Methylobacillus flagellatus KT: one gene and its partner. Each later gene encodes a partner of the first gene's protein in a complex. Links are inferred from orthologs where the notes say so. Each region holds a gene or a part of one and is shown in the gene's direction. Other genes may lie near its edges. The genes, in order: lptA and MFLA_RS10995.

The links.
Region 2: lptA (region 1) and MFLA_RS10995 share a complex: the UniProt entries of both Escherichia coli proteins name them as parts of the lipopolysaccharide transport and assembly complex. The link is inferred for Methylobacillus flagellatus KT from one-to-one orthologs.

Annotation. Positions count from the first base shown.
Region 1 is NC_007947.1:149,430-159,278, forward strand. The notes cover bases 1-2,968. They hold lptA (lipopolysaccharide transport periplasmic protein LptA), read left to right. Parts: upstream 1-1,203; coding sequence 1,204-1,734; downstream 1,735-2,968. Other genes in these bases: MFLA_RS00725 (KdsC family phosphatase), read left to right, coding at 1-479; lptC (LPS export ABC transporter periplasmic protein LptC), read left to right, coding at 489-1,178; lptB (LPS export ABC transporter ATP-binding protein), read left to right, coding at 1,818-2,540; MFLA_RS00745 (RNA polymerase factor sigma-54), read left to right, coding at 2,560-2,968. Also shown: more of MFLA_RS00745, read left to right, coding at 2,969-4,026; hpf (ribosome hibernation-promoting factor, HPF/YfiA family), read left to right, coding at 4,057-4,383; hprK (HPr(Ser) kinase/phosphatase), read left to right, coding at 4,483-5,442; RNase adapter RapZ, read left to right, coding at 5,446-6,288; MFLA_RS00765 (PTS sugar transporter subunit IIA), read left to right, coding at 6,335-6,745; MFLA_RS00770 (HPr family phosphocarrier protein), read left to right, coding at 6,738-7,007; ptsP (phosphoenolpyruvate--protein phosphotransferase), read left to right, coding at 7,051-8,790; MFLA_RS00780 (DUF4870 domain-containing protein), read left to right, coding at 8,837-9,178; MFLA_RS00785 (M3 family metallopeptidase), read left to right, coding at 9,188-9,849. UniProt on the Escherichia coli protein: Involved in the assembly of lipopolysaccharide (LPS). Required for the translocation of LPS from the inner membrane to the outer membrane.
Region 2 is NC_007947.1:2,296,780-2,306,749, forward strand. Bases 684-3,772 are described here. They hold MFLA_RS10995 (LPS-assembly protein LptD), read left to right. Parts: upstream 684-1,066; coding sequence 1,067-3,478; downstream 3,479-3,772. Other genes in these bases: MFLA_RS10990 (aminoglycoside phosphotransferase family protein), read right to left, coding at 684-845; MFLA_RS11000 (peptidylprolyl isomerase), read left to right, coding at 3,486-3,772. In the rest of the region: more of MFLA_RS10990, read right to left, coding at 1-683; more of MFLA_RS11000, read left to right, coding at 3,773-4,799; 4-hydroxythreonine-4-phosphate dehydrogenase PdxA, read left to right, coding at 4,815-5,807; 16S rRNA (adenine(1518)-N(6)/adenine(1519)-N(6))-dimethyltransferase RsmA, read left to right, coding at 5,804-6,571; adk (adenylate kinase), read left to right, coding at 6,613-7,269; MFLA_RS11020 (methyl-accepting chemotaxis protein), read right to left, coding at 7,363-9,072; MFLA_RS14665 (hypothetical protein), read right to left, coding at 9,396-9,539; leuS (leucine--tRNA ligase), read left to right, coding at 9,566-9,970. UniProt on the Escherichia coli protein: Together with LptE, is involved in the assembly of lipopolysaccharide (LPS) at the surface of the outer membrane. Contributes to n-hexane resistance.

The DNA of each region.
Region 1 (9,849 bases):
TTGACGTGGATGGCGTTTTGACCAATGGCGGGCTGATGCTGGGGGATGACGGCCTGGAATACAAGATTTTCCATTCCCAGGATGGTTTGGGAATGAAGATGCTCAAGAATACTGGCATCCGCATGGCCTATATCACAGGCCGCAAGTCCAATGTGGTGGTGAAACGTGCCGAGAATACAGGTGTACAGATCATCTATCAGGGTATAGACGATAAGCTAGAGGCATTCACCGACTTGCTGGAGAAGCAGGGCGTGTCAGCCGAGGACTGTCTGTTTATGGGGGATGATGTGATCGACATTCCTCCCATGCGCCGTGCCGGGCTCGCGGTGACCGTGCCGCATGCCATGCCGCTGGTCAAGGAGTATGCTCATTACACCACCGAGCGCCAGGCCGGGTTGGGTGCTGTGCGCGAAGTCTGTGAGCTGCTCATGCGGGCGCAAGGCACCTTCGACGCGCAAATGGCGCCATATTTGAAGTAAATGCGATAAATGCAAGGGCGCACCAATACCATCCTGTTTCCACTTGCCGTACTCGGCCTGATGGCCTTGATTACATTATGGATAGACCGCACGGTGCAGCCTCCGGAGCCGCGCATCGACGGGGCAACCCGCCACGACCCGGACTATATCCTGAATAACTTCGTCACGACGAAGACGGATGCGACGGGGTCGATCAGCCATATCCTCAAGGCATCTGAGATGCGGCATTACCCGGATGACGATACTACCGAGCTGGAAAACCCGCATTTCACCCAGTTTGGGGTGGGCAGGCCTGCGACGACGATAGAAGGTAAGCGCGGCTATGTCTCCAGTGACGGGGCGGTCGTGGAATTCCGCGACAATGTGCGCGTGGTGCGGCCGGCATTCGGGGATCGCCCGGAAATGACGCTGACAACGGAATATCTGCGGGTGGAACCGGATCGCGAGGTTGCGTCGACCGATCAGCCTGTCGTGATTACCCAGGGCCCTAAGAGCGTGGTGCGCGCAGTCGGGATGGTGTATGACAAGAAAAACCAGACCATACAGCTTAATAAGCGGGTGCGTAGCCATTATGAGCGCCCTCCCGCCAAGCGGGCCAGCAGCAAGCCAAGGGCATCTGCCAAACCTGTGGCTTCCAGAACCAGCAAGCAAACATCCGGTAATAGTAAAAATGCCAAGCAGCCAACCAAGACCCAGTAGAACGATATTTTTCAGCGGAGAATCTATGCGCCACCCGCCTTATTCATTAGTGCTTGCCATACTGGCTGGCATGCTGTCAGTTTCCGCCTTCGCGGAAAAGGCCGACCGGGACAAGCCGATTGAGTTGGAGGCCGATGCCGTGCAGGTCAACGATGCCAAGAAGACCAGTACCTACACCGGTAATGTGATCCTGACCCAGGGGACCCTGGTCATCCGCGGCGACAAGCTGATCGTGCGCGAGGACAAGGAAGGCTTCCAGCACAGCACATCTTATGGCAATCCGACGACGTTCAGGCAGAAGCGCGACGGCAAGAACGAATACATGGAGGGTGGCGGCCAGCGGATAGAGTATGATGGACGCATGGACAAGGTGCAGTTGTTTACCAATGCCTGGGTCAAGCGCGGCGATGATATCGTGCATGGGGATTACATCATGTATGACGCCAACGCCGAATATGCGGAAGTCATCAGCGGCGGATCACAAGCGACAACTCCGACTGGCCGTGTGCGCGCCATTATTCAGCCGAGGAAGAAACCAGAGGCGGAGGCTCCCTGAGCCGGACGGCTGTTTGCAGCCTTCTGCCTGTTTACCGGTCAAGGCGACCGCGCTTTATATTAGAGATGGTATCGACCGCATAAATGAGTGAATTAATCGTAGAAAGCTTGCGCAAGCAATATAAATCGCGCACCGTCGTGCAGGATATTTCCCTGCAGCTCAACAGTGGCGAGGTGGTTGGACTGCTAGGACCGAATGGCGCGGGCAAGACAACCAGTTTCTACATGATGGTGGGATTGGTGCCCCTGGATGGCGGACGCATACTGCTCAATGGCAAGGACCTGAGTCGGATGCCCATCCACCAGCGCGCGCGCATGGGGTTGGCCTACCTGCCCCAGGAGCCGTCCATTTTCCGCAAGATGACGGTGACGGAGAATATCCAGGCCATCCTCGAGTTGCAGGAAATGACCGCTGAGCAGCAGAATGAGCAGCTTGAATCCTTGTTGCAGGAGCTCCATATCACCCATATACGCAACAGTATGGCAGTCAGCCTGTCCGGAGGCGAGCGCCGCCGGGTGGAAATCGCCCGCTGCCTGGCGACCAATCCCAGTTTTATACTGTTGGACGAGCCGTTTGCGGGGATTGACCCGATCGCGGTACTGGATATCCAGAAGATCGTACGTTTTCTGACCGAGCGCAACATCGGAGTTTTGATCACGGACCATAATGTGCGTGAGACATTGGGCATATGCGACCGCGCCTATATCGTGAACGAAGGCCGCGTATTCGCATCGGGGAAACCCAGTGAAATCATTCATAACGAGAGTGTAAGAGAAGTTTACCTGGGCAAGGATTTCCGCCTGTAGTCCATGCAGAATTAGAGAGATGAAACAAAGTCTACAGCTAAAATTTTCCCAAAATCTCGCATTGACGCCGCAGCTGCAGCAGTCAATCAAATTGTTGCAGCTGTCCTCGCAGGAACTCAACCAGGAGCTGGAGTCACTGTTGCAGGCCAATCCCTTGCTGGAGCGTATAGACGGTCCAGACGGTGCTGCCGAGATATCCGAAAGCTACAGTCCTGCCCCGGATGCTGCGGTTTCTGCTCCTGCCAGCGAAGCGCCTGCGCCCGCGAGCGAGGAATTGCCACGCATTGACGAATTTGGCGGCGGGGATGATTACTATGAGTCTTTCCAAGGAGGTAGCCGCTGGGAAGAAGGCGGCGCTAATAGTGAAGACGATAACGACTTCAGCTTTCAGGAAGCGGCCAACCTCACTCTGCGTGAACACCTGCTGAGCCAGATCAAGCTGCTGCCTTTGTCGGAACGTGATCAGACCTTGGCGATGGTACTGGTAGATGCGATCAATGACGATGGGTATCTGGAACAGTCCCTGGAAGAGCTGGCCGAGCTTTTGCCGGAAGAGCTGGAGATCGATCCGCTCGAGCTTGAAACGGCACTCAAGCATATCCAGAATCTGGATCCGCCGGGGATTGGCGCCCGCAACCTGGCAGAATGCCTGACATTGCAACTGCGTGCCTTGCCGGCAGAAACACCTTTTGTGGAGTTGGCGATCAAGGTTGCCGAACAGCATCTGCCCCTGCTGGCAAGTCGTGATTACACGCGCTTGCGTAAACTGCTGCATTGCGATGATGATGTCCTGAAATCGGTGCAGCAACTGGTGACCCAGCTCAATCCGCGACCAGGCGGCGAATTCAGCCACATTACTTCGGATCATTACATCCAGCATGAAATCGTGGTGAAGAAGATCAAGGGGATCTGGGTTGCCAGCCTGAATGATGAGGTCGTACCCAAGCTGCGTATCAACCAGCTTTATGCCGGCATCCTGAAACGGAATCGTGACAGCTCCAGTCAATATCTCATGAGTCAGATGCAGGAGGCGAAATGGATGATCAAGAATATCCAGCAGCGCTTCTCCACTATCCTGCGTGTGTCGCAGGCAATCGTGGACCGGCAGCGTAATTTCTTCGAGCACGGCGAAGTGGCCATGCGCCCGTTGGTGCTTCGGGAGATTGCCGATGAGCTGGGCCTGCATGAATCGACCGTGTCGCGCGTGACCACAAGAAAGCACATGCTCACACCGCGCGGTGTTTACGAGTTGAAGTATTTCTTCGGCAGCCATGTGGCGACAGAGTCGGGAGGAGCGTGCTCCGCCACGGCGATCCGTGCGTTGATCAAGCAGATGGTGAGCGAGGAAAACCCGAAGAAGCCGCTGTCCGACAATCAGATCACCGATATCCTGAGCAAGCAAGGGATTGTCGTGGCAAGAAGAACTATAGCGAAATACCGCGAGTCTCTACAGATACCCGCGGCCAACCAGCGCAAGTCGCTTTGATTTGCGCGTTTTTCAAGTAAGGAGAGTGTTATGAATTTGCACCTGACCGGACATCATCTAGAGGTTACTCCAGCGTTGCGCGAATATGTGCAGTCTAAACTGGCTCGACTCAGTAATCACTTTGATCATGTGATTGACCTCAAGGTCACCCTGAGTGTAGAAAAACTGGTGCAAAAGGCGGAAGCCACCCTGCATGTGCCTGGCAACGACCTGCATGCGGAATGTGGTGCAGAAAACATGTACAGCGCGATTGACTTGCTAGCTGACAAGCTGGACCGCCAAGTGTTGAAGCATAAGGAGAAGATCAGCAACCACAACCAAGCATCAGGTGGCCTCAAGCACCAACCGGTTGAGTAACCTTCGGTGAGATGCTGCAAGCGCTATGCTACGAGCAAGGATTTGACGCGCTTGCAGCAATTTCTTCTGCATGTTCATCCCCCAAGGTATTAAGCATACATGGCTGAAATCAGTGTGACCCAGCTTTACAAGGATATGCGCCGCAAGCTCAAGCTGAAATGGGTAGCAGGGTTGGCGGGTGGCGACAATCCCCTGACAAGTGAAACCGTGACCAAGCCATCTCTGGCGCTGGTCGGTCACCTGAATTTCGTGCATCCCAACCGTGTACAGGTCTTGGGTTGCGCGGAAATGGACTACCTGCGCAGCCTGAAGGCGCGCGAATTGTTCCAGGCGATCAAGAACCTGTTTTCCGCTGACCTGGCAGCCATCATCGTCGCTAATGGCGAAGAAGCCCCGAAAGAACTGGTGGCGGCTTCCGACGAGTTCGGCACGCCTTTGTTCACTTCACCTTTACGCAGTCCCGGCCTCATGGATGTGCTGAGCCATTACCTTGCCCAAGCCGTGGCGATATCGGAAAGCTTGCATGGCGTGTTCATGGAAGTGCAGGGTTTCGGCCTCATGATCAAGGGCACCGCGGCCATTGGCAAGAGCGAGCTGGCACTGGAGCTGATTTCGCGAGGACACCGCTTGGTGGCGGATGATATCGTCGACTTCTATCGTATCGCGCCGGACAGGCTGGAAGGGCGTTGCCCGCCGTTGCTCCAAGACTTCCTCGAAGTGCGCGGATTGGGGGTGCTCAATATCCGCGCCTTGTTTGGCGACAATGCCGTCAAGCCGACCAAGCCGCTCGACCTGATCGTGCAACTGGAAATGGCGGATACCATGGTGCCGCTGGATCGGCTCAACATCAAATCGCAGCATGAGAAAATCCTGGATGTCAAAATCCCCAAGGTCGTGATCCCGGTCGCTGCCGGCCGTAATATCGCCGTCCTGGTCGAAGTGGCCGTGCGCAACCATATGCTCCTGTTGCGCGGCATCAACGGTACCAAGCAGTTCCTGCAGCGCCAGCATCGCGAGATGGCGCGCACTTCCCGGAAAACGAAACCACAGGCCGAATAGAGCATGCAGCTTGTCATCGTGACCGGTCTTTCGGGTTCAGGCAAGAGCATCGTGCTCAAGATGCTGGAAGACAGTGGTTACTATTGCATCGACAACCTGCCTGCCACCCTGCTGCCTCAAGCTTCGGAACATCTGAGCCAAGGCAATCACCAAAGAGTGGCAATCAGCATCGATACACGCAGTGCCTCGCTCGAGGCGCTGCCAGGCAACATCCGCAAGCTCAAGGATGAGGGCATCGAGGTACAGGTGCTTTTTCTCGAGGCCAATGTGGAGACACTGGTCAAGCGCTACAGCGAAACGCGCCGGCGCCATCCCTTGAGCAGTGACACCAGCACTCTGGCGGAGAGCATCAGTCACGAACGCCACATGCTGGAGCCTCTGGTTGATCTGGGGCTGCGCATCGATACCAGCAGTCTCAGCGCCAATGCCTTGCGCAATTGGGTCAAGGAATTCGTGACGCAGAAAAACGGTGAACTCATCCTGCTCTTCTCCTCGTTTGGTTTCAAGCATGGGATTCCGCTGGATGCAGATTATGTGTTTGACGTGCGCTGCCTGCCCAACCCCTACTATGATCCGGCGCTCCGGCCCCAGACCGGACAGGACAAGCCCGTGTGTGCGTTCCTGGAGGCACATGACAGCGTACAGAACATGTATGACGATATCCGCGGTTTCATCGAGCGCTGGCTGCCCAACTTCATTGCCGACAACCGCAGCTACTTGACCGTGGCGATCGGTTGCACCGGCGGCCAGCACCGCTCGGTCTATCTTGCAGAACGTCTTGCGGCACATTTCCGCCGCCAGGAATACCGCGTGCTGGTGCGGCATCGATCACTGGAGACCAACTAGGCCGCGTAGCCAGCCGCAGCGCAGCCGAGGATATGGAATACAACGCATGATAGGTATACTCATCATTGCCCATGGCACCCTGGGCGAAAGCCTGATTCACTGTGCAAGCCACGTCATGGGCTCGCGACCGCCGTTGCTGAGGCAGCTCGGGGTTGGTACGCATGACGACCCGGGCGAATTACTGCCGCAGGCCCAGCAAATGATCAGGGAACTGGACGAGGGGCAGGGAGTGCTGATACTTTCAGATATCTACGGCGCCACACCCTGCAACCTGGTGACAAGGCTGCTGATTCCCGGCCATGTCGAAGGCGTGGCCGGGGTCAACCTGCCTATGCTGGTGCGGGCGCTCACCTATCGGCAAGACAACGGCATCATGACCCTGGTCGAGAAGTCCATCAGCGGCGGACGCGAAGGCGTGGTGCATTTTTCCAAGGACGCATGTAAGCATCATGATTAAACAAGAAATAGAAATCATCAATAAGCTGGGCCTGCATGCCCGCGCATCCACCAAGCTCACGCAGACTGCCAGCCAATATGCCTGCGAAATCTGGATCGAACGCAATGGCAGGCGCGTCAACGCCAAGAGCATCATGGGCGTGATGATGCTCGCGGCGAGCAAGGGCAGCAAGGTGACGCTCGAAACGAACGGCAGCGACGAACAGGCTGCCATGGATGCCCTGGTGAAGCTCATCAACGACCGTTTTGGCGAACCTGAATAACGGTTTCGCCATGCCTTCCTTCCCCCCTCAGGAATAATCTTCCATGGCGCAGAGCAGCAAGGTCAGTTTTTCCATGCACGGCGTCGGCGTGTCGGGTGGCATCGCCATCGGCAGCGCCCATCTCGTCGCCAATGCCCTGGTCGAAGTGGTGCATCACCAGATTCCCAGGAAAGCGGTCGCAGCCGAAATCATCCGCTTCGAGCAGGCATTGGCCCATGTCAGGCGCGACCTCGAGTCCGTGCGCGAGCAATTGCCGGCCAATGCGCCTGCAGAGCTGGCAGCCTTCATCAACACGCATCTGATGATATTGTCCGACAAGCATTTGTCGGAAGCGCCCAAGGCCATCATCGAACAGGAGCTGTGCAATGCCGAATGGGCATTGAAGCAGCAGATGCATGAGCTGGTGGCGCAGTTCGAACTGATTGAGGATGAATATCTGCGCGAGCGCAAGCAGGATGTGGTGCAAGTGGTGGAGCGCATCATCAAGGCCCTGCTTGGCCACCCCAGCGCGGCCGTACGTCCGGAGGAAAGCGCGCAGATACTCGTGGCATACGATGTGTCGCCGGCCGATGCCATCCAGTTCAAGCATCACCAGTTTGCGGCTTTCATCACGGACGTGGGCGGCGCGACCTCGCATACTGCCATCCTGGCCCGCAGCCTGGGCATTCCCTCCATTGTGGCGCTGCACCGTGCGCGTGACCTGATCCGCGACGGCGAACTCATCATCGTCGATGGCAACCACGGCATCGTCATTGTCAACCCGGACAAGGATACCCTTGCCGAATATCGCCTGCGCCAGGAGGCGTGGGAGCTCGAGCAACAGAAGCTCAAGCGCCTCAAGCTGACCAAGGCAGTAACCCTGGACGGGGTTGAGGTCGAGCTGCATGCCAACATTGAAGTGCCTTCCGACGTTGCCAAGGCCAAGGCGGTGGGGGCTACCGGCATTGGCCTCTACCGCACTGAATTCCTGTTCATGAACCGGCGCGAGATGCCGGATGAGGAGGAACAATTCGCCGCCTATCGCACAGTGGCGGAGATGATGAAAGGGATGCCGGTGACCATCCGCACCCTTGATCTGGGCGCTGACAAGCAGATGAACCCGGATGCCGCACGCAGCTGCACCAATCCCGCGCTGGGCCTGCGTGCTATCCGTCTGTGCTTATCCGAGCCGCAGATTTTCCTGACCCAGTTGCGTGCCATCCTGCGCGCCTCGCATTACGGCAAGATCAAGATTCTGATTCCCATGTTGTCGTCGTTATTGGAATTGAGGCAGACGGTCAGCTTGCTGGAGCGTGCCAAGGACAGCCTGCGCGAGCAAAACATCCCGTTCGACGACGGGATCATGCTGGGCGGCATGATCGAGATTCCTGCCGCGGCCATCAATGCCGAGGCATTCGCGCGCGAACTGGATTTCCTTTCCATCGGCACTAATGACCTGATTCAGTATTCATTGGCGATCGACCGGACGGACGATGCGGTGTCGCATCTCTACAAACCTTCCCATCCTGCCGTGCTCAAACTGATCGAAATCACGATCAAGGCTGGCAACAAGCTGGGCAAGCCGGTGTCGGTGTGCGGCGAAATGGCGGGCGAGCTTCATTTCACGCGGCTGCTGCTCGGCCTGGGACTGCGCCAGTTTTCCATGCATCCATCGCACTTGCTGACCATCAAGCGCCAGGTGCTGCAGACTGAATTGCAGTCCATCGTCGCCATGGCCCGTAAAGTCATGAACACTTACGATATCGACAAGATCGAACCTTTGCTGGAAAAACTCAATCAGTAGTGTATCCATCATTGTTCCGGTCATTCATTTCCGAGGGGATTACACCATGAGTAACCTGATTCCGGTACCCAGTGCGGACGAAAAGAACATCGCTGTGGTCACTCATTTGGCGGGCACGGTCTTCAGCGTGTTTCCCGCACTTTTCGTCTGGCTGCTGAAGAAGGACAGCAGTCCATTCATCGCCGAGCAGGCCCGCGAGGCGCTGAATTTCCAGATCACCCTCTTGATAGGGTACGCCATCAGCTCCATATTGATGGTGATACTTGTCGGCTTCCTGCTGGCTGGCATTCTCTGGATTGCCAACCTCATCCTCTGCGTCCTGGCTGCCATTGCCGCTAGCCAGGGGCAGGAATACCGCTACCCTTTTACATTGCGTTTGATTAGTTAAGGATTCCACGTGAGCATTGCCAACAACCCATTGCTGGATTTTTCCGGCTTGCCCCAGTTCGACCAAATCAAGGCTGAACATGTCACCCCTGCGGTGGACCACTTGCTGGAAAAGGGCAAGGCCCTGATAGAAACCCTGGTCACAGACCCTGCGCCGCCCACTTGGGAAAACTTCGTGCGTCCGCTGGAGGATTTCGAGGAGCAGATCTCGCGCGCCTGGTCGCAAGTCGGCCATCTCAATGCCGTGGTCAACAGCCCGGAGTTGCGCGAGGCCTACAATCAAAACCTGCCCAAGCTCACTGCATTCTATGCAGACCTCTCACAGGACGAGCGCCTGTATGCCAAGTTCCGCGCCATCAAGGCCAGCGCTGCCTATGAACAGCTCAACACTGCCCAGCGCAAGATCGTCGATAACGAATTGCGTGATTTCCGCCTCGGCGGCGCCGAGTTGCCGGCAGACAAGAAGGCCCGCTTCAAGGCGATCCAGGAAGAGCTTTCCACCCTGGCCGCCAAGTTCGAGGAAAACCTGCTCGACACTACCAACGACTATGCCTTGTTCATCGAGGACGAAGCCCAGCTGCAAGGCATCCCCCAAGATGCCTTGCAGGCTGCGGCTGAAGCCGCCAAGGCCGATGGGAAGACCGGCTGGAAGTTCACCCTGCACTTCCCCTC
Region 2 (9,970 bases), 2.1 Mb from region 1 along the record:
TAATGGATGCGCGCGAATATGCCCAGCACCTTGAGGTGGCGCTGCAAGCCCATCCACTCGAAATCCCGGTAAAAATCACCGAAGTCCGATCGCACCGGCAAACCGGCCTTGCGCGCCTTTTCCCAATAGCGGATCGTGCCATCCAGCACACGCTCCTCTTGCCAGCTGATGAAGGCATCCTTGAACAGCGAGGCCACGTCATAGCTGATTGGGCCGTATACCGCGTCCTGGAAATCGAGGATGCCGGGAGAAGGGGTGCTGATCATCAGGTTGCGCGGCATATAGTCACGATGCACGTAAACCGATGGCTGAGCCAGGTTATAACGCACAATGGTGCTGAATGCATTTTCCAGTGTGCTGCGCTGCGACTCGCTCAGCTCGACATTGAGGTGCCGTGCCACATACCAGTCAGGGAACAGGCACAGCTCGCGCCGCAGCAAGGCCTCATCATACGCTGGCAACACTCCCGGCCTGCTGGCCAGTTGCCAGGTCACCAAAGCATCGATCGCATCGCGGAATAACGTATCAGCATTGTCCTCGTTCAGCACATCGAGGAATGTCTGGGCTCCCAGATCGGTCAACAGCAGGAAACCGTTTTCCACATCCTGCGCCAGCACCTTTGGCACATTGAGCCCCGCTTGTTCAAACAGGGCAGCCACTTTCACAAACGGCCGGCAATCTTCCTGCGGCGGAGGCGCATCCATGGCGATCAGCGTCGCACCGTCGGCAAGGTGGACGCGGAAATAACGCCTGAAGCTTGCGTCTGCAGAAGCTGTGGTCAAGTGATGCGGTTTTCCCTGCAGTGCCTGGTGAAGCCAGTCGTTGAGTTGATCAAGGCGCGACACGAGCGATTCGTCCTAGAGTAATGCGACCATTACGATGGTCTTGAAAAAGGAAACCATGCATATTTTCAAGGCATGGGGGAAAATTTAAAATTTCTTTTAATTCAAATACAAAGCAATGTCACAAGTGATTTATGGATTGCCTAAAATAGCAAATTATGCGATTTTATCATCCATAAAACAAACACGCGCTTACTTTAAAGTCTCGCCACCACTGAATCATTGTGAAAATTCGCCCCATCACTTTTCTTGTCGCGCTTGTTTGCCTGGGATTCGGCCATGCACATGCCAAAGACACCCAGGATACAAACGTCATCGATCCATCGCCTGAAAACCTGCCAGATCCTGATGCCATCATCATCGAAGGCGACAAGGTGCAGGTATATCTGGATCGCAGGCTCAAATCCATTGGCAACGCGTCACTGTCCACCGGGCAGCAAAAAGTGCATGGAGACACTATCGAATATGACGTGCAGAACGAAGAACTGCACGTGATCGGCAATGTGCGCCTGGAAACCAAGGGAGGACGCATCACAGGCCCTGAGCTGCGCATGAAGCCTTCGGAAAGCATAGGTGAAATGAAGAAACCAGCTTTCGAACTTGATTCGCAGTTCGCCAATATGCCCCAATTCGGCACCTCGGGGAATAGGCGCCAGGACAATGACAATCTTGTTTACAGCTCCAACAGTACCACGCCCCTGACCCAGCAGAACATTGAGGATAGCGGTTATGCCCCCGGCTTGAGCCGCAAACAGGGGGTTTCACGTGGCGATGCCTCCGGTGTCGTGTTCGAAGGCCCGGACCGCAAGCGCCTGAAGGATGCGCGCTATACCACGTGTGAAGTAGGTTCGGACGACTGGTACATCCGCGCCAAGGAGCTGGAGCTGGACGACTATACGAGAACCGGCACCGCCCGCAATGCGCGCGTGGAGTTCCAGGGCGTCCCCATTCTCTGGACACCCTGGATCAATTTCTCCTTCCTCAATCAGCGTAAATCAGGCTTCCTGGCGCCCACCTGGGGTACTACCAGCCGCAGCGGTTTCGAGTTCCTGGTCCCGTTCTATTGGAATATTGCGCCCGATATGGATGCTACGATTGGCACCCGCTTCCTGAGCAAGCGCGGTGTGCAGTTTCAGGGTGAATTCCGTTACTTGAACGAGAATTACCAGGGAACGGCCAATCTGGAGTACCTGCCGAGCGACAGCAGCACTGGGGAGAACCGCTACTATGCCAAGTTCGCCCACCTGCACAACTTTCATAACGGCTGGACGGCGGCATATAACTTGGAGAAAGTCTCCGATGACAGGTATTTCTCTGAAATGTCCACCCGCATCGTCACCACCAGCCGGGTGAACCTGCCGCAACAGGCTTATGTCAACTATGCCGATGAAAACTGGACCTTCAACGCCCTGGTGCAGAAATTCCAGACACTGGATGGGCTCAACTATCCCCTGCAGCGCCTGCCGCAACTCACACTGACCGGCGACAATGAATGGGGTCCGTTCGACGTCAAGTTGTTTACCCAATGGGCGAATTTTGACCGCAACAATGATGCCATCAGTACCCAGGCCACATTGGGGGGCGGCACATTGGATACACTGGTTACGGGCAAACGCCTGGTAGCCTATCCCAGCATCAGCCTGCCCATGGCGCGCCCTTATGGATACATCACTCCCAAGCTGGGGCTGCATTACACCCAATACCAGGTCGACAATGGCGCCTTTACGCTGAGGGATAGTAACGGCAACATCACATCACAAGACGAATACCAGTCACAAAGCCGCACCCTGCCGATTTTCAGCATAGACAGCGGCCTTTACTTTGACCGCGACGTCCGCATCGTCAAGAATCGCTACACGCAGACACTGGAGCCGCGGATGTATTATGTTTATATCCCTTATCGCGACCAGTCGCTGATTCCCGTTTATGACTCCAGCATCTCGGACTTGAACATGGGCTCCTTATTTTTGGAGAACCAGTTCACCGGCCAGGATCGCATCAATAATGCCAACCAGCTGACACTGGCATTCACGAGCCGCATGATCAGCAAGAATACCGGCGAGCAGCGCCTGGCTGTGACAGTAGGCCAGCGCTATTATTTTGCTGATGAAAAGGTATACCTGCCTGGAGTCAACCCGCGTTCCGGCGACACATCCGACATCATCGGCGAAATTACTGCGCGGCTGCTCAACAACTGGAATATCGACATCTTCGGTCAATACAACACTGACCGTAGTGTTTACGTGCGCAACAACATCAGCGCACGCTATAACCCCGAGCCTGGCAAAACACTCAATATCGGCTACCGCTATACCGAAGACCGCCTGGACCAAATCAACCTTTCCGGCCAGTGGCCTCTGGGCAAGGGCTGGTACGGCCTTGGTCGCTGGAACTACTCCCTGCGCGAGAACCAGCCGATCGAAGGCATTGCCGGCCTGGAATATGATGCCGGTTGCTGGCAAGCCAGGACCGTCATGCAACGCGTATCTACCGCCACTGCAGACGCCAACTATGCACTCTATTTCCAGCTTGAGCTGGGTGGCCTGGCCTCCATCGGGCAAAACCCGCTCAAACTTCTTAACCGCGCTATTCCCGGCTATACTAGCTCCAGCCTGATCCCGGACTCCTACCAGTAATTACCTTATGCACAATCACGTTTTCAAGACTATCGCCAGACATGGCCTGATCGCTCTGTTTTTTTTCTTCAGCATTTCCGCCATGGCAGCAGAGGTCGCCAAGATGGACCGCATCGTCGCCATCGTCGACCAAGGCGTGATCACGGAGAAAGAGCTGGAAGACCGCATCCAGACTGTTATTGCGCAGCTGGAAAAACAAGGTACCCAGCTTCCCCCACGCGACGTGCTACAAAAGCAGATCCTCGAGCGGCTCATCAATGACAGGCTGCAGCTGCAATATGCTGCGCAGACCGGATTGCGTGTGGACGACGCCCAGCTCGACAAGACCATAGAGCGCATTGCAGAACAGAACAAGCTCAGCACGGGAGAGTTCCGCAAGGCACTGGAGGCTGAAGGCATTCCCTACCGCAAGTTCCGGGAAGACATCCGCAACGAAATCATCCTCGCCCGGCTGCGCGAGCGGGAAGTAGACAACCGCGTCAATGTCACGGAATCGGAAATCGATAATTTCCTGACTACCCAATCTTCGCGCAATGACATTCAGGATGAATTCGAAGTGGCCCATATCCTGATCCGTGCCCCGGAAGAAAGCACACCGGAAGAACTACAAAAGCTCAAGGCAAAAGCAGAAGCCGCACTGAAGGAATTGCAGAGCGGCGCAGATTTTGCCCAGGTCTCTGCAGGGTACTCTGATGCCCCCAATGCGTTGGAAGGCGGGATACTGGGATGGAAGGCTTCATCCCAGCTACCCTCACTCTTCGTGGACGCCTTGCAAGCCCTGCAGCCTGGCCAGCTTTCGCCTGTATTGCGCAGCCCCAACGGCTATCATATCCTCAAGCTGCTCAACCGGCGTGGCGGCAGCTCACCGCTCGTGGTGGACCAGACCCATGTGCGCCATATCCTCATCAAACTCAGTGAAGTAGTATCAGAACTGGAAGCTGAGCAGAAAATCAACTCCATCAAGGAACGCTTGGACCATGGTGCCGATTTTGCCGAACTGGCTCGCCAGTATTCGGAAGATGCCTCTGCCAACAACGGCGGAGATCTGGGCTGGACCAACGCAGGCGACACCGTTCCTGCATTTGAGAAGGCCATGAATGCGCTAGACATCAACGAGATTAGCGCACCTGTACGCACTCCATTCGGCTGGCACATCATTCAGGTGCTTGAGCGACGCAAGCAGGATATGACGCAGGAATCTGCTCGACTCAAGGCCAGGCAGGAAATCCGCGCGCGCAAGGCCGACGACGCATTCCAGGACTGGCTCAGCGAGCTGCGTGACCGCGCCTACGTGGAATATCGCCTGGAAGACAAATACTAGGCTAGCACATTGGAGATGATGCCCCGTATCGTCGTCACCGCCGGCGAGCCCGCCGGTATCGGGATCGACTTGTGCGTCATGCTGGCAGGGCACCCCCTCCCTTGCTATCTTGCCGTCATTGCCGACAGAGATGTGCTAGCATCGCGTGCCCATGCATTGGGCTTGCCCCTGAATATACATGTCTACGATCCAGCCCACTGGGCACCTCACCAGGGACAATCCCGGCTCGTGGTCTTGCATCATCCATGCGCAGCCCCAGTCACTGCTGGGCAACTTGACCCGCGCAACAGCACTTATGTACTACATACACTAGAGCGCGCAATTGACGGCTGCATGCAAGGCGAGTTTGGTGCCATGGTCACCGCTCCCGTGCATAAAGGGATCATCAACGAGGCTGGCATTGCCTTTACCGGCCACACAGAATTTCTAGCCGAACGCACCCATACCCCGCATGTCGTCATGATGCTGGTGGGCGGAAGCCTGCGCGTTGCGCTGGCCACCACCCACCTGCCCCTGGCGGAAGTCAGCCAGGCCATTACACAGGAAAGCCTGGACACCACGATCCGCATCCTGCATCGCGACCTGGTCCAGAAATTCGGCATCGCAAACCCACGCATTCTGGTGACAGGGCTGAACCCCCATGCAGGAGAAGGTGGCCACCTGGGGATGGAAGAAATCACCACCATCAATCCGGTGCTGGAAAAACTGCGGCGGGAAGGCATGCAATTGAGGGGCCCCCTGCCTGCCGATACTTTATTTACTCCGCACAATCTGGCACAGGGCGACTGCGTGCTCGCGATGTATCACGACCAGGGCCTGCCCGTGCTCAAGCATGCCAGCTTCGGCACTGGCGTCAATGTCACGCTGGGGCTACCCATGATACGCACCTCGGTTGACCATGGCACTGCACTGGACCTGGCCGGCAAAGGCAATATCGAGATTGGCAGCCTGCTCAGCGCCATTCAGCTTGCGATCAATTTGGCAGGAAATCGTCCCCAACCATCATGAAACATGTTGCAAAAAAACGCTTTGGCCAAAACTTTCTCACTGACCGCGCCATCATCAACAGCCTGATTGACGCCATTGCTCCTCAACCGCAGGATTGCATGGTGGAAATCGGCCCGGGCCTGGGCGCCATGACGCAGCCGTTGTTGGAGCGCCTGCAGCATCTGCACGTGGTAGAAATCGATCGTGACATCATCCAATGGATGCAGGGTCACTATCCGCAGGACAAGCTCACCATCTATGCCAGCGACGCGCTCAAGTTCAATTTCGGCAATATCAGCGACCGCCTGCGCGTCGTCGGCAACCTGCCCTACAACATCTCCACGCCCATCCTGTTCCACCTGCTCGACAATGTGCCACACATCATCGACATGCACTTCATGCTGCAAAAGGAAGTCGTGGAACGCATGGTAGCAGCCCCCTCCAGCGCGGCCTATGGGCGGCTTTCCGTGATGCTGCAATACCGACTGCACATGGAATACCTGCTCACCGTTCCGCCCGAGGCCTTTGATCCAGCACCCAAGGTAGAGTCAGCATTCGTACGTGCGGTACCTTATACCGTCCTGCCCCATCCGGCTAAGGACGAAGCCCTGCTTGGCAGGATCGTGACCGCTGCGTTTGCCCAGCGCCGCAAGACCTTGCGCAATACGCTCAAAGGCCTGCTGGACGACACTGGTTTTGCATCCCTGGGCATAGACCCACAGTTACGGGCGGAAAATATTGCCCCTGCCGGCTTCGTTGCCATCGCCAACTATCTGGCGGCATGAAAGCCGGCTGATATAATGCCGGATTGAAAAGAGGAGACCACATGAGAGTCATACTATTAGGCGCACCGGGGGCTGGTAAAGGCACCCAGGCCACCTTCATCAAGGAAGCATTCGACATCCCGCAGATTTCCACCGGTGACATGCTGCGTGCCGCAGTGAAGGCGGGCACCCAGCTGGGCCTGGAAGCCAAGCGTTATATGGACTCCGGCGGCCTGGTCCCGGATGATGTCATCATCGGCCTCGTCAAGGAACGCATCAAGGATGCCGACTGCCAGCAAGGCTTCCTGTTCGACGGCTTCCCCCGCACCATCCCCCAGGCGGAAGCGATGAAGCAGGCTGGGGTCGATATCGACTATGTGGTTGAAATCGATGTGCCCGATGAGGAAATCATCAAGCGCATGAGCGGCCGCCGCACGCATTTGCCATCCGGCCGAACCTATCATGTCGTATTCAATCCGCCCAAAGTCGCGGGGAAGGACGATGTCACCGGCGAGGATCTGGTACAGCGCGACGACGACAAGGAAGAAACCGTCGCCAAGCGCCTGGAGGTGTACCATCGCCAGACCAAGCCGCTGGTGGACTATTATTCCAACTGGGCAGCAAACGGCGCCGCCAATGCCCCCAAATATGTGCGTATTTCCGGCCTGGGTGAAGTCAGTGAAATCCGCAGGCAAGTCTTGCAGGCGCTTGGCAAGTAGCAAACCCCTCCGCCGATGCAGGTCGGCACATTGATTTCATCATCAATATCAAAAAGCCGAACATTCTGTTCGGCTTTTTGCATGTCAAGCGCGCTAGAATTCTTCCCACTCGTCAGCCGAGCCTGCTACCGCAGGCACCATGGCAGTTCTTGTCCTGGTTGTCGTCACAGGCTTGGAGGCCACTACCACCTTGGGCTTTGAAACGGCGACTGGCTTGGGTTTGCTGACTTTATGCACTGCAGCCTGTACCTGCATGCCATTGACCTTGAATACGCTCACTGCTTGGGCAAGGCTTGCCGCCTGATCCTGCAATGATTGAGAAGCCGCCGCTGCCTCCTCTACCAGGGCCGCATTCTGCTGGGTGACTTCATCCATCTGGACAATCGCCTGGTTCACCTGCTCAATGCCGGTGCTTTGCTCATGGCTGGCTGCGCTGATCTCACTGACGATATCGGTCACACGCTGCACGCTATCCACCACATGCTTCATCGTCGTCCCCGCCTGCTCCACCAGACGGCTACCGGCATCAACACTTTCCACCGAGTCCGTAATCAACCCCTTGATTTCCTTGGCCGCATTGGCTGAACGCTGCGCCAGGTTGCGTACCTCGCTCGCCACCACGGCAAACCCACGCCCCTGCTCACCGGCACGCGCAGCCTCCACCGCAGCATTCAATGCCAAGATGTTGGTCTGGAAAGCAATGCCGTCGATCACACCAATGATGTCGGCAATCCGTTTCGAAGATTCACTGATCGACTGCATGGTCGCGATGACCTGATCCACGACTTCGCCTCCCTGCGTGGCGATCCCTGAAGCAGAAACCGCCAGCTGGTTAGCTTGCTGGGCATTATCCGCATTCTGCTTCACGGTGGAAGTCAGTTCCTCCATGGCAGAAGCGGTTTCCTCAAGCGAACTCGCCTGCTCCTCGGTGCGTGACGACAAATCCAGGTTGCCCGATGCAATTTGCGAGGAGGCAGTGGCAATCGTCTCCGTGCCGCTTCGCACCTCACTGACTATCCTGGCCAGGTTATCGTTCATGGATTTCAGCGCATTCAACAACTGTCCTATTTCATCTTTTGAGTCGATGGCGAGAGTGCTGGTCAAGTCTCCAGCAGCCACTGTCTCGGCCAGCTTGACAGCGTTGGCAAGTGGACGGGTAATCCCAAGGGAAAGCCGCCAGGCAAAGATCGCGCCGAGCACGACTGCCACCAGGCCGATCACCAGCATCCATAGGCTCGCAGCATTTTTCACCCGCTGGATATCTGCCCCGGCCTCATCAATCAGGTGCCGCTCGAATTCAAGCAATTCATTCATGCTATCGAAATAAGCCTTGCGTGCAGGAAGGAACACCTCTTGCACATTCTTTTCGATAAGCGATGCTTCGGCACCATCTTTTCTTAATTGCAACAATTCACTGCGAACCTTGCTGAAGGCATCTGCCTTTTCCTTGGCATCCGCGAATTTCGCCTTCCCTTCGGGCTTGACCAGCAACGTTTCAAGCTGCTGTTTCAAACTATCGTTAGCTCGTGCTGTTTCAGCAATTTGCTGGATGTACATGTCATACATGGCCGCATCGGAACTCTTGATCGCGGCGAGGGTGCGCAATCCATTCTGGGTGGCATTCGACACCCACTCCGTGGTGATGCGTTCCTTTTTCAGCTCAGTTTCCACCACTTGCTTCGCCGTGCTTCCCACATTGGCAAGCTGAGCCAAGCCGAAAGCCACCATGATCATCATCAGCAACAAGATCACAGCAAACCCCGCCCCCAAACGCACCCCTATCCTCAAATCTGAAAACTTCACCTTAACCACTCTCCTTTGTTTTTATATGCTGCAGCCATGACAGGCACTCTTTCATCTGCTCAGTCCGGGATCACTACCGTGACCTCAACATGAGCGCTTGATCCAATCCGCCTTCCCTTTTGCGAAGAGCTGGCTCACCTGCATTGTTACGGCGTTGAGGAGTCCATTCTTTAAGCATTCAGGCCTGTTAAATTGTTAAAATATGTAACCAATTGCAATCCCCTCCAGAACAAAGACATTAAAATAAATATAAAAATCAATTTATTATGTAAAAAATAAGCATGCACTTATTGACATATCCATATTTCAATAAGAAAAAATAGTCAAATACGCAATTGACTATCGGCCGCCTTTCTAACCATGCCAAACCATGAATGGCTGCGCATATCCATACGCGCCGCACCATCGTATTTGCAGTTGCCGAGTTCAGGAAAACGGCGCGGCTTCAGGTATAATTTTGCTTTCAAATTCTTAATCCAGACGCCTAGCCATCATGCAGCAGCAGTATCCATTCCGCGACATAGAGCAACAAGCACAGCAATATTGGGAATCCAACGCCACATTCACTGCAACGGAAGTCTCGGACAAGCCCAAGTATTACTGCCTGTCTATGTTCCCCTACCCATCCGGCAAGCTGCATATGGGACACGTCCGCAACTACACCATCGGCGACGTATTGAGCCGCTTCCACCGTATGCGCGGCTACAACGTCATGCAGCCCATGGGCTGGGACGCCTTTGGCTTGCCCGCAGAGAATGCCGCCATCAAGCACAATGTCGCGCCCGCAGGCTGGACGTACAGCAACATCGAGCACATGAAGGGCCAACTGAAGAGTCTGGGTCTTGCCGTGGATTGGCAACGAGAAATCGCCACCTGCAAGCCGGACTACTATCGTTGG